Regions from separate parts of the Pectobacterium sp. PL64 genome, predicted to be linked through region 4. Evidence: predicted binding sites of a transcription regulator. Region 4 holds the regulator's gene; each other region holds the start of a gene.
What was found. Region 4 encodes PurR, which represses purine synthesis genes. Its sites were predicted from a motif close to CANGCAAACGTTTGCNTG; they were not measured.
Positions count from the first base shown of each region.

Region 1: the regulator PurR is predicted to act here: its motif matches at 1,449-1,466, upstream of carA (glutamine-hydrolyzing carbamoyl-phosphate synthase small subunit).
Region 2: the regulator PurR is predicted to act here: its motif matches at 2,144-2,161, upstream of tusA (sulfurtransferase TusA).
Region 3: the regulator PurR is predicted to act here: its motif matches at 1,439-1,456, upstream of cvpA (colicin V production protein).

Region 1 covers NZ_CP092070.1:3,738,106-3,741,410, reverse strand. Annotated here, with positions in the region: gene ispH (4-hydroxy-3-methylbut-2-enyl diphosphate reductase) at 1-83, shown strand, start outside; gene dapB (4-hydroxy-tetrahydrodipicolinate reductase) at 422-1,243, shown strand; gene carA (glutamine-hydrolyzing carbamoyl-phosphate synthase small subunit) at 1,689-2,837, shown strand; partial or broken gene carB (carbamoyl-phosphate synthase large subunit) at 2,852-3,305, shown strand, end outside.
Region 2 covers NZ_CP092070.1:4,632,360-4,635,664, reverse strand. Annotated here, with positions in the region: gene HP572_RS20840 (zinc/cadmium/mercury/lead-transporting ATPase) at 1-1,774, shown strand, start outside; gene tusA (sulfurtransferase TusA) at 1,836-2,078, opposite strand; gene HP572_RS20830 (7-cyano-7-deazaguanine/7-aminomethyl-7-deazaguanine transporter) at 2,295-2,972, shown strand; gene HP572_RS20825 (DcrB family lipoprotein) at 3,160-3,305, shown strand, end outside.
Region 3 covers NZ_CP092070.1:2,841,698-2,845,002, reverse strand. Annotated here, with positions in the region: gene folC (bifunctional tetrahydrofolate synthase/dihydrofolate synthase) at 1-460, shown strand, start outside; gene dedD (cell division protein DedD) at 450-1,214, shown strand; gene cvpA (colicin V production protein) at 1,530-2,030, shown strand; gene purF (amidophosphoribosyltransferase) at 2,052-3,305, shown strand, end outside.
Region 4 covers NZ_CP092070.1:2,338,745-2,342,049, reverse strand. Annotated here, with positions in the region: gene cfa (cyclopropane fatty acyl phospholipid synthase) at 1-760, opposite strand, end outside; gene purR (HTH-type transcriptional repressor PurR) at 962-1,987, opposite strand; gene HP572_RS10325 (YnhF family membrane protein) at 2,375-2,464, shown strand; gene HP572_RS10320 (C40 family peptidase) at 2,575-3,305, opposite strand, start outside.

The DNA.
Region 1 (3,305 bases), 1.4 Mb from region 4:
CGGTTGAAATGCAGGGACGTGAAGAAAACATCGTCTTTGAAGTGCCGAAAGAGCTGCGTGTTGAAGTCAAACAGATAGATTAATGCTGTTTCTGCGGTAGGGCTCCGGCCCTATCGCTTTTATACCCCCATTTTCTTACGCGCTGTTATTCACTCATGAAAATGTTAATGCATAAAAATGAATTTTTATGCGTTATGTCATATGGTTTAATTTTGACCACTTCTGCTTATCTTCAAATCCCTTGTGGTTTTTCATCGCTCTGATGCGTCGTTTTGCTGTCTGTGGTGAGACAGTTTTGCTGATTTTCTGCGGCTTCAAACAGTATTTTCTAATCTGGCGGTAAATCCGCTGGCGATAGTGCGCAGCGCCCGTTAACCTGATGTTATTTTTATGTCGTTAGGATCAAAAAGAGAGAGACATTATGAAGGATTCATCCATCCGTATTGCGGTTGTAGGTGCGGGCGGCCGTATGGGACGCCAGCTGATTCAGGCTATCGAGCAAATGGACGGCGCGGTATTGGGCGCGGCGCTGGAGCGTTCAGGTTCGTCTCTGATAGGAAGCGATGCCGGTGAACTCGCTGGGCTGGGTAAAAGCGGTATTACCGTGAATGAAAGCCTGGATGCCGTGCAGAATGATTTCGATATTTTGATCGACTTCACCCGTCCGGAAGGCACCTTAGCGCATCTGGCATTTTGTCGTCAGCACCGTAAAGGCATGATTATTGGGACAACTGGCTTTGATGACGCAGGGAAAGCGGCGATTAAGCAGGCGGCGCAGGATATCGGGATTGTGTTTGCGGCGAACTTCAGCGTTGGCGTCAATGTCATGCTAAAGCTGCTGGAAAAAGCGGCCAAGGTCATGGGCGACTATACTGATATCGAAATCATTGAAGCACACCACCGCCACAAAGTGGATGCGCCATCGGGCACCGCGCTGGCGATGGGCGAAGCGATCGCCGATGCGCTGGGACGCGATCTGAAGTCCTGTGCCGTGTACGCGCGTGAAGGCCATACGGGTGAACGCGATCCGAAAAGCATTGGTTTTGCGACCGTGCGAGCGGGCGATATTGTCGGTGAACATACGGCGATGTTTGCTGATATTGGCGAGCGCGTTGAGATTACCCACAAGGCATCCAGCCGTATGACGTTTGCCAATGGTGCAGTAAGAGCCGCTATCTGGATTAGTTCGAAAGAAAGTGGCATTTTTGATATGAGAGATGTGCTTTCTCTGGATGATTTGTAGTATTTAATTGTTTATATAAAATCATATCTAGCTGATAAAGGTGGTTATTTTTATGATCACCTTTATTTTTACCTGTTACATATCAAATTTTGTTTATTGTTTCTTTTTATCTGTTTTTCATTCGGTTTTTTAGCACCAATTCTTCCTTGTGACTCCTGAAATGTGCCTTGCTGGCGATTTGTTATCCTTATTTTAGCGATGTTGTCTCGCAACCGTTTACTTATCTAAGTTGATCGGGTTTTTTACGTCAGTGGGCGGCTATTTATTTCGGAAAGCATAAAAATAAGATAAAAAAAGCGGTTTGGGTAGACAATCAGGAAGACCATCATTAAAATGCGCCCAATTTGCCAAAAATTGGCCTTACAGGTAGTTTTTGCATTGATTTAGTGGCTCGAATCTGAATTAATATGCAAATAACGTGATTGTTTATTCCTTGGAGGGTGTTTTGATTAAGTCAGCGCTATTGGTTCTGGAAGACGGAACCCAATTCCACGGTCGGGCCATTGGGGCAGAAGGGTCGGCAGTGGGGGAAGTGGTCTTCAATACGTCGATGACCGGTTATCAAGAAATCCTTACTGATCCTTCCTATTCCCGCCAGATTGTCACTCTCACTTATCCCCATATCGGTAATGTCGGCGCCAATGCCAACGATGAAGAATCCCCCTCTGTACAGGCTCAAGGTCTGGTTATTCGCGATTTACCTCTGATTGCCAGCAACTACCGTAGTGAAGAAAGCCTGTCTGAATACCTCAAACGCAACAACATCGTCGCCATTGCTGATATCGATACCCGTAAACTGACCCGTCTGCTGCGTGAGAAAGGCGCACAGAATGGCTGCATCATCGCGGGCGATGGGCCGGACGCTGCCGTCGCGCTGGAGAAAGCGAAAGCCTTCCCAGGGCTGAAGGGCATGGATCTGGCAAAAGAAGTGACGACGGCAGAAAGCTACAGCTGGTTACAGGGAAGCTGGACGCTGGAAGGCGAATTGCCTGCGGCGAAAAACGAAAGCGAACTGCCTTACCACGTTGTGGCTTATGACTACGGTGTGAAACGCAACATTCTGCGTATGCTGGTGGATCGCGGCTGCCGCCTGACGGTCGTTCCGGCCCAGACACCTGCTGAGGACGTACTGAAGCTGAATCCAGACGGTATTTTCCTCTCTAACGGCCCGGGCGACCCAGAGCCGTGTGACTACGCGATTCGCGCGATCAAAACCTTCCTGGAAACGGATATTCCGGTATTCGGTATCTGCTTAGGTCACCAACTGCTGGCACTGGCGAGCGGTGCGAAGACCATCAAAATGAAGCTGGGTCACCACGGTGGCAACCATCCTGTCAAAGATCTGGATAACAACTGTGTGATGATTACCGCACAGAACCACGGCTTTGCGGTTGATGAAAATAACCTGCCTGCCACGCTGCGCGTCACGCATAAATCCCTGTTTGACCACACCGTTCAGGGGATTCACCGCACGGATAAGCCCGCGTTCAGCTTCCAGGGTCACCCAGAAGCGAGCCCAGGCCCGCACGATGCCGCGCCGCTGTTCGACCACTTTATTGACTTGATTCAGACTTACCGTTCTTCAGCTAAATAATCAGGAGCGAGAAAATGCCAAAACGTACAGATATTAAAAGCATCCTGATTCTGGGCGCAGGCCCGATTGTTATCGGCCAGGCGTGTGAGTTTGACTACTCGGGTGCACAGGCGTGTAAAGCGCTGCGTGAAGAGGGTTACCGCGTTATTCTGGTGAACTCCAACCCAGCAACCATCATGACCGACCCGGAAATGGCCGATGCGACCTACATCGAGCCGATTCACTGGGAAGTGGTGCGTAAAATCATTGAAAAAGAGCGTCCAGATGCGGTGCTGCCAACGATGGGCGGCCAGACTGCGCTGAACTGTGCACTGGAACTGGAACGTCAGGGCGTGTTGGCCGAATTCGGCGTGACCATGATTGGTGCAACGGCGGATGCGATTGATAAAGCAGAAGATCGCCGCCGCTTCGACGTGGCAATGAAAAAGATCGGTCTGGATACCGCGCGTTCCGGTATTGCACACAATA
Region 2 (3,305 bases), 2.3 Mb from region 4:
AAGCGAGCGTGGCGGGCAGATCGCGTTTATCGCGACCACAATTGTCGGGCTGATTCCGATACTGAAAAAAACGGTGCAGCTCATTCGCACGGGCACGCCCTTCGCGATTGAAACGTTGATGAGCGTGGCTTCCATCGGGGCGCTCTTGATTGGCGCCACCACCGAAGCCACCGTCATCCTGCTGCTGTTTATGCTGGGCGAACATCTGGAATCTTACGCGGCAAACCGCGCACGACGGGGCGTAACGGCGCTGATGGCGCTGCTTCCCGAAGATGCCACGGTCGTCGGCAACGGGCAGCGACGCCTCGTTCCCGTCGCCAGTCTGGTTCCCGGTGACGTGATTGAAGTCGCCCCCGGTGGGCGTCTCCCTGCCGATGCGGAGCTCTTGAACAGCGACGCCAGCTTTGATGAAAGCGCCCTGACCGGTGAATCGGTTCCCGTTGAACGTACGCCGGGTGAAAAAATTGCCGCAGGCAGCCTGTGCGTCGATCGGGTTGTGCAGTTGCGCGTGGTGTCACAGCCGGGCAACAGCGCTATCGACCGCATTCTGCAACTGATAGAAGAGGCGGAAGAGCGCCGTGCGCCGATAGAGCGCTTCCTCGATAAGTTCAGCCGTTACTACACGCCAGCCATCATGCTGCTGTCGCTGCTGGTGATTCTGGTGCCGCCGTTGCTATTGGCGCAGCCGTGGCAAGAGTGGATTTATCGCGGCCTGACGCTGCTGTTAATCGGCTGTCCGTGTGCGCTGGTGATCTCAACGCCTGCGGCGATTACGTCCGGGTTAGCCGCCGCAACGCGCCGTGGGGCACTGATTAAAGGCGGCGCAGCGCTGGAATCGCTCGGTAGCATCAAGACTATCGCGTTCGATAAAACGGGCACGCTGACGGAAGGCAAGCCGCAGGTGACGGACGTATTGCCCGCCGCAGGCGTTAGCGCAACGGCGCTGTTAACCCGCACCGCTGCGGTGGAGTCCGGTTCGCACCATCCGCTTGCCAAAGCGATCGTCCAACATGCGCGCTCCAGCAGCACGTTCCTGCCAATGGCGGAAAATCGCAAAGCGCTGGCGGGTGTCGGCGTGGAAGGCACGATAGGCGGCAAGCGGATTCAGGTCAGCGCGCCGACTCGCGTCGCGCCCGATCTACTTGATGCCGACTGGTTGCAGCGGATTGATGCGCTGGAAAACGAAGGGAAAACCGTCGTAGTGGTGCAAGAGGACGATAAGTTGCTCGGCGTGCTGGCATTGAGCGACACGCTACGCCACGATGCGCGTGAAGCGCTGGATGCTTTGCAGCAATTGGGGATTCGTGGCGTGATGCTCACGGGCGATAATCCCCGCGCGGCGGCGGCGATTGCAGCGACATTAGGGATCGATTACCGCGCCAGCCTGCTCCCCGCCGATAAAGTCACGGCGGTCAGCGAATTGAGTCAGCAGCATCCCGTGGCGATGGTCGGCGACGGCATCAACGACGCCCCAGCGATGAAGGCTGCAACCATCGGGATTGCGATGGGAAGCGGTACGGATGTGGCACTGGAGACGGCTGATGCAGCGTTAACGCACAGCCGCCTGACCGGGCTGGCGGCGATGATTAGCCTGTCGCGGGCGACGCAGCATAATATTCGTCAGAACATTGCCATCGCACTGGGGCTGAAAGCCGTCTTTCTGGTCACCAGCATTCTGGGCATTACCGGACTGTGGCTGGCCGTGCTGGCGGATTCCGGCGCCACCGCGCTGGTCACCGCCAACGCGCTGCGGCTATTGAGAAAACAGGGCTAATCGTGGTCTACGGTGCGCGGTGCAACGCCGCGCACCTGCGGCTTAAAGAGTATGACGAGTATTAACCTTTGCGCAGCAGATACCGATAGGGAAGCTGTTCGGTCTCCTGCGCCAGAAGCTCATGCTCCATGAACACGCAAAAACCGGGAATATCGCGGGTGGTGGCCGGATCGTCGGCAATAATCAGCAGCGTTTGCCCGGTTTCCATCTGGCGTACCGTCTTACGCACCATCATTACAGGCTCAGGGCAGCGCAGCCCCTGTGCATCAAGGGTTTTATCCGGGTTGGTAAAGGGATCGGTCATCAACGTTCTCAGTACAGGAATCAAAAAACCGCCTTAGTTTACGCTGAGGATTTCTCGACGCAAGCGACGACAACGTTTGCGCAGAAAACAACCATCTTTTCCTGGCAAAACACATTGCATTAGCGATGCAATTGCGTATTATGCCGCCGCGTTGCAGCATAAATCTGCACGTTATCTCTTGGGTTCCCTAACCCCAATAACCAAAAAGGTCACATTATGTATCGTTTTACTCCCCAGCAGCGGCTTACGGCGCTGATCTGGCTATCGTTGTTCCATGTCCTGATCATTACGTCGAGTAATTATCTGGTTCAGCTCCCGGTATTGATTTTCGGTTTTCATACCACCTGGGGCGCGTTTACCTTCCCGTTTATTTTCCTGGCAACTGACCTGACGGTACGGGTTTTCGGTGCGCCGCTGGCACGTCGTATTATTCTGACCGTGATGGTACCTGCGCTGGTAATTTCCTATTTGGTGTCGAGTCTGTTCTATCAGGGATCGTGGCAGTCGTTCGAGGCGTTAAGTCAGGTGAATATCGTCGTGGCGCGTATCGCCTGCGCCAGCTTCATGGCTTATGTTCTCGGCCAGATTCTGGATGTTCACGTCTTCAACCGCCTGCGCCAGAAACGCGCGTGGTGGGTCGCTCCGGCCGTGTCGACCGTGTTTGGTAATTTCAGCGATACGCTGGCCTTTTTCTTCATCGCGTTTTACCGCAGTACTGATGCCTTCATGGCGGCAAACTGGGTTGAAATCGCGATGGTGGATTATGCCTTCAAATTACTGATCAGCCTGGCGTTCTTCCTGCCGATGTACGGCGTCATGCTGAACATGGTGCTCAAACGTCTGAGCGAGCAGAAAGGCACCCCCGACTATCACTCCGTCAGCAGCCACCATTAATGCCAATCAGGCGGCCATTTGCGCCGCCTTTTCTCATCAAGTCATTCATCGTTTTGTAAAAATAACGCAGGGACTAACAACGGTTTGCAACAACAAAATGCTTGTTTTTGCTATCTGAATAGGGTGCCATACTGTTATTACCTGTTTAAAACGATTATCTGTTTCAAAAACGAGAGAAAGGGATCCCATGTCGAATGTAATCAAATACCTCGGTGTCGGCTTGCTTGTCGGCTTGCTTGTCGGCCTGCTTGCTGCCTGTGATGGCAAAACGGATGACGCTGCAAAAGCGGGCGCGCAAGATAAACCTGCCGCAGAAGCCAGCGCAGGTCAGAA
Region 3 (3,305 bases), 500 kb from region 4:
CAACGTGAGTGAAGAGGCCATTCGACAAGGTTTGCAGCACGCCGCATTACCCGGCCGTTTTCAGACCGTGCAGGAGTCACCGCGGTTGATTCTTGATGTGGCACACAACCCGCATGCGGCGGCATATCTGGCAAACCGTTTGGCTGCTCTGCCTAAGCGCGGAAAAGTGCGAGCCGTCGTCGGCATGCTGTCGGATAAAGACATTGCCGGTACGCTGGCTCACTTAACGCCGTTGGTGGATGCGTGGTATTGCGCACCGCTGGAAGGGCCGCGTGGTGCCACGGCGCAGCAGATTGCTGAGCACCTGACGCACAGCCAATCGTTCTCCGATGTTGTTGCCGCATGGCAGCAAGCAATGTCCGAGGCGACGGAGCAGGATATCGTCATTGTGTGTGGATCTTTTCATACGGTAGCGCATGTGATGGAAGCGCTGGATGAGGAGAAGGCGAATGGCGAGTAAATTTCAGAATCGACTGGTCGGTACGGTTATTCTGGTCGCGCTGGGCGTGATCGTTTTACCCGGCCTGTTGGACGGCAAGAAAAAGCACTACGAAGACGAGTTTGCATCGATTCCACTGATCCCTAAACCGGGTGACAGCAATGAGATGGAAGCGCTGCCTGCGCTGAACCCGTCGCTGCCGAGTCAGCCGCCGGAAGGGGCGGAAGCGGCGATGCAAAACAGTGCGGAAGCTGAGGCCGCTGAAGCGAGATCGTCTGCATCATCTACAACGACAGCACCTGAAACCACTACGCAGACGCCGTCATCGTCCCATTCTGGCACGAATACGCCAGCCATGACGGCACCGCCAGTGGTGGTTGAGCGTCCGCCGGTTCAGACGCCAGCGCCGGTGACGCCGAAGCCTCAGCCAAAGCCTGAGGTGAAGCCAGAAGTGAAACCGAAGCCTGAGCCTAAACCGGAACCCAAACCGGAAGTGAAGCCTGAAACGCAGCCGACGCAGCAAGCGCCTGTCGGACAAGCCTATATTGTGCAGCTTGGGGCACTGAAAAATGCGGATAAGGTGAACGAGATTGTCGCCAAGCTTCGTCTCTCTGGCTACCGCGCGTATACCGTGCCATCAACGCCGGTTTCAGGCGAGATCACCCGCATTTACGTGGGGCCGGATGCATCGAAGCAGAAGTTGGAGTCTTCACTGGGCGAGCTTAAACAGCTCAGCGGGCTAAGCGGACAGGTGCGAGCACATTCCGTTCGTTAAGGTCGTCGAGCGTGATGATTACGTGACGGAGGGTTCGCCGTCGGCCACGTAAGTCAGCAAAAGCAGGCCGCGGGGATGAGGTTCACATCAGTGATACGTCGCCCCGCAGCCGTTTTAAGATGCCTGCTGTGAGTTTTGAGATGCCGAGAGTTAATAGAATCAGGCATGACGTCTTGTCGGTTTTTTCGCCTGATTATCTATCGATGAAATCGGCGGAAATACGCTACGCAAACGTTTTCTTTTTCTGTTAGAATGCGCCGCGAACAGGATGACGTAGCGGCTTATCGGTAGCATCGTTCATTATTAGGATAGTTCATGGTTTGGGTTGATTACGTCATTATTGGCATCATCGGATTTTCGGCTCTGGTTAGCCTGATCCGGGGGTTTGTTCGCGAAGCGCTGTCGTTAGTAACCTGGGGATGTGCTTTTTTTGTTGCCAGTCATTACTACGCTTACCTCGCGGTCTACTTCACCCGTTTTGATGATGAGCTGGTGCGTAACGGCATTGCGATTGCCATTCTGTTTATTGCAACGTTGATTGTGGGAGCTATCGTCAACTATGTGATTAGTTCACTGGTTGAACGTACCGGATTATCCGGCACCGATCGCGTTCTGGGCATCTGTTTTGGTGCGCTGCGCGGGGTGCTGATCGTTTCCGCACTGCTATTCTTTCTGGATACGTTCACCGGTTTTTCACAAAGTGATGACTGGAAGCAGTCCCAGTTAATCCCGCAGTTCAGTTATATTATCAGGTGGTTTTTTGACTACCTGCAAAGCACGTCAAGTTTCTTGCCGCAGCATTTACCGCTGCGGTAGCGCTGATGAGGAAAAGACACCATGTGCGGTATTGTCGGTATCGCCGGTTTTACACCGGTCAACCAGTCGATTTATGACGCGTTAACGGTGTTGCAACACCGTGGGCAGGATGCTGCGGGTATTGTGACCATCGATGCCTTTAATTGTTTTCGCCTGCGTAAGGCCAATGGCCTGGTTAAAGATGTGTTTGAAGCGCGGCACATGCAACGCTTACAGGGCAACATGGGGCTTGGCCATGTGCGTTATCCGACCGCGGGTAGTTCCAGCGCTTCGGAAGCACAGCCTTTCTATGTTAACTCTCCGTTCGGTATCACGTTGGCTCACAACGGTAACCTGACTAACGCCCACGAACTGCGTAAAAAGCTGTTCGAGCAGGAGCGTCGTCACGTTAACACCACGTCTGATTCTGAAATTCTGCTGAATATTTTCGCCAGAGAGCTGGACCGTTTCCAACACTACCCGCTGGAAGCCGATAATATTTTTGCGGCCGTTGCCGCAACGCACCAGCAAATTCGCGGTGCCTATGCCTGTGTTGGCATGATTATCGGTCACGGCATGGTCGCTTTCCGCGATCCAAACGGGATTCGTCCTCTGGTTATCGGTAAGCGCGATCTGGAAGATGGCCGCAGCGAGTATATGGTAGCGTCAGAAAGTGTCGCGCTGGATACGCTGGGCTTTGAATTTTTACGCGATGTGGCGCCGGGAGAAGCGATCTACATTACGGAAAAAGGGCAGCTGTTTACTCGCCAGTGTGCAGAGAATCCAAAGAGCAATCCGTGCCTGTTCGAATATGTCTACTTCGCGCGCCCGGACTCTTTCATCGATAAAATCTCTGTCTACAGCGCACGTGTCCGCATGGGCCAGAAGCTCGGTGAAAAAATTGCGCGCCAGTGGGAAGATCTCGATATTGATGTCGTGATCCCAATTCCTGAAACCTCTTGTGATATCGCGCTGGAAATCGCGCGCATCATCAACAAGCCGTATCGTCAGGGATTTGTGAAAAACCGCTATGTTGGCCGCACGTTTATCATGCCGGGACAGCAGGCGCGTAAGAAATCGGTACGCCGTAAGCTGAACGCCAACCGTGCTGAGTTCCGTGACAAGAACGTGCTGCTGGTGGATGACTCCATCGTGCGTGGTACAACGTCAGAGCAGATTGTAGAGATGGCGCGTGAAGCAGGGGCCAAGCGTGTTTATCTGGCCTCAGCGGCACCGGAAATTCGCTTCCCTAACGTGTACGGCATCGATATGCCAAGCGTCAATGAGCTGATTGCC
Region 4 (3,305 bases):
GTACGACGCGGAAGTAGTTGTCATAGTTGCGTGGCCCGACGTGTTCAAACATGCCTACCGACACCACGCGATCGAATTGCCGATCGAGATCGCGATAATCCTGTAATTCAATGGTGACGTTCAGATCCTGACAACGTCGCTGTGCCAGCACCTGCTGCTCTCTGGAAATGGTGATGCCGTAAACTGAAACGCCGTAGTGGCGTGCCGCGAACTCGGCAAGTCCGCCCCAGCCGCAGCCGATATCCAGCAGCGTCATCCCTGATGTTAGCTGGAGTTTTTCGCAGATCATGGCGAGTTTGTCTTCCTGCGCCTGTTCCAGCGTCTGTGCCTGTTTCCAATAGGCGCAGGAATATTGCATGTAGGGATCCAGCATCAGGGTAAAGAGGTCGTTACCTAAATCGTAATGCGCTTTACCGACAACCTGAGCGCGTCGACGGGATTGTAAATTCGTGACGCGGGAGAGCGCGATCCGCGTGAGATCGTGCAGGCGACGGGGTAACTTAGCCTCCAGCCCAGCCCGCAGGACGCGATGGGAAAACATGTCCAGCCGTTCACACTCCCACCATTCATCCATGTAGCTTTCTCCCAGCCCCAGCGATCCCTCACACAGGATACGCTTAAAGAAATTAGGGTTGGTCACGCGGATGTCAAAAGGGCGGGTGCCGTTGATGGTGATATCCGCGGTGGCCAGCATGTCCTGCACGATGTGGAACCAGGGCGCGGTATTAGGATCCCATTCTTCTGTATAAGGTAAACCCATCATGTCTCCTTAACTTTATGTAAAAGTATCGTAAAACACACCAGGACAACACTTATCGCAGCCGAGGTATCGGCTGTCACCAGAGAAAATGAAACACGGTATTAAATTTTTAACTGCTTCAGCCAGCATACAAGAGAATTGGCTGAAGCAGAGAAGGGAAGCAGCAGGAATAAGAAAATCGTCTGTACAGAATGGCTGCGGCTAGCGGCGATAGTCGAGGTAGGGGCCGTCTGCAACCGAGCGGCGTTCAATCAACGTTGGGTGCACTTCAATGACGTGCGCATCTTCCCGTTTACTGGTAATACGATCCAGCAGCATCGCGAAAGCGGACTGTCCCAGACGCTCTTTTGGCTGGTGGATGGTGGTCAGCGCAGGCGTAAAGAAACGCGCGTGGCGCACGTTGTCATAACCGATCACCGAAATGTCCTGCGGCACGCGCAGACCCAGCTCGTCAGCCGCACAGATAGCCCCCATTGCCATGATATCACCGCCGCAGAATACGGCCGTTGGACGCTGTTTCTGTGCGAGGATCTGATGCATGGCTTTATAGCCGGATTCCGGTTCGAAATCGCCCCGAACCACCCATTCGTCGCGTACGGTGATGTCGGCTTCCTTCAACGCTTTCAAAAAGCCGAGGTAGCGTCCGCTGCCGGTGTTGCGTTCTTGAGTGCCGGGGATGGCACCGATATCCCGATGGCCGCGTTCAATCAGGTAGCGACCTGCCATATAACCGCCTTCAAAGGCGTTATCGATAATCGTATCGGTAAAATCGCTGTGCATCTGTCCCCAGTCCATCACGACCATCGGAATGCTGCGATAATCTTCCAACATCGACAGCAGCTCTGGTGGGTATTCAGCGCACATCACCAACAGGCCGTCGACGCGTTTTTGCGCCAGCATGGAAAGATAGGCGCGCTGTTTACCGATGTCGTTATGTGAATTACACAGCACCAGCGTGTAGCCTTTGGCATAGCAGCTGTTTTCAACGGCTTCAATGATCTCGGCGAAATAGGGGGCTTCGCTGGATGTGGCCAGCAAACCGATAGATTTAGTGTGATTAACTTTGAGGCTGCGCGCGACGGCGCTGGGCGAATAGTGCAATTCTTTGATTGCCGCCCTGACGGCTGCCTTAGTCTCTTCGGCGACGAAACGTGTTTTATTGATCACGTGCGATACGGTTGTGGTGGAAACGCCAGCACGTTTTGCCACATCTTTAATCGTTGCCATCTAAAAATGACTCCTGAACTTACCTGTTACAGACGTAAGTATATTGTTAATCGTTTGCCTACGTTTAATGTTCTTCTTCTAAGCTAAAAAACAGGATTTCAGAAGGAGAATGCCGAATGTTATACCGAAGGGATCTGGGTTGACGTTTTTCGACTGATACGCAGCGCTTTCATAAACAGCGGATTGTGTCCGATTTATCATGAAAGTGAAAGGGCTAATTTATACTATTAGTGATGCATTCGTCCGAGATTTTTCGCTACAATTATGAAAGAATCGTAATAACCCTATTATTTGTGGCTTTAACTACCTAAACGGGTTCGGCTGTGAAGGGGGGGCTTTTCAGATGAAGCTTTCAGATAAAATTTGTTCGTTAATAAGGAGTAATTTATGGATACAGATCTGAAGATGTCTTTGCTGACAACGGTGGGCTCGTTGGCTGTGATCATCGCATTTAGTTTTATTGCGGTGCTGAACTAACCAAACGGTGCCTCTGGGCGGGTTAGGTATTCAGACACGTTGATGCTACATAAAACGTGTCTGAATCGCTTGTCTTCACATCGCTTTTTTTACTACGTACAACTTTTCTCTTAACGAATCGTCTGCGGCGTCACCACGCGACGTGCGCCAACATAGTGCTCCTGCCAATAATCTTCACTCAGCTTGCTGATACGAATATCTGAGCCTGTACGCGGCGACTGGATAAATTTCCCTTCACCCAGATAAACCCCGACGTGATCGGCTGCGCCACGATTATTGATGCGGAAGAAGACCAGATCGCCACTTTCCAGCTCGCTCTTTTTAATCGGAGCGGCGTCACGCAGGTGATACATTTCGTTTGCGGTGCGTGGAATTTGGATCTTAACGACATCTTTGTAGGCGTAATAGACCAGCCCGCTACAGTCGAATCCGGTAAAGGGAGAGGAGCCGCCCCAGTGGTAAGGTTTACCAATCTGGCTCATCAACTTATTCATTGCGGTCGTTTTGGCATGCTGATAGCGTTTTTTATGCGCTGCGCTTAGCGCCATTCCTTTTTCTGTCGGCGCTGGATTTTTATCCGCTTTTCCCTTGAGTGCAGTCTTCTTCAGCCCGGTTTTGACTCTGGCTTGTGCGGTTGTTTGTTTCTCTTCTTCAGGCTTCAGCTTTTTAAGATTTTTTTTCACTAGCGCGGGCGTGCTGCTTTGCGTCCGTGACGGCTTTTTTTCTGTCACTTTGCTCGCGGTGCGGGATTTGGTTTTATTGCTGACGGCGGTAGGTTCTGGTTTTTTGCTTTTGATCGGCGTCGGTGATTTAGCATTACCCTTTGTTTGGCGGCTTTTCT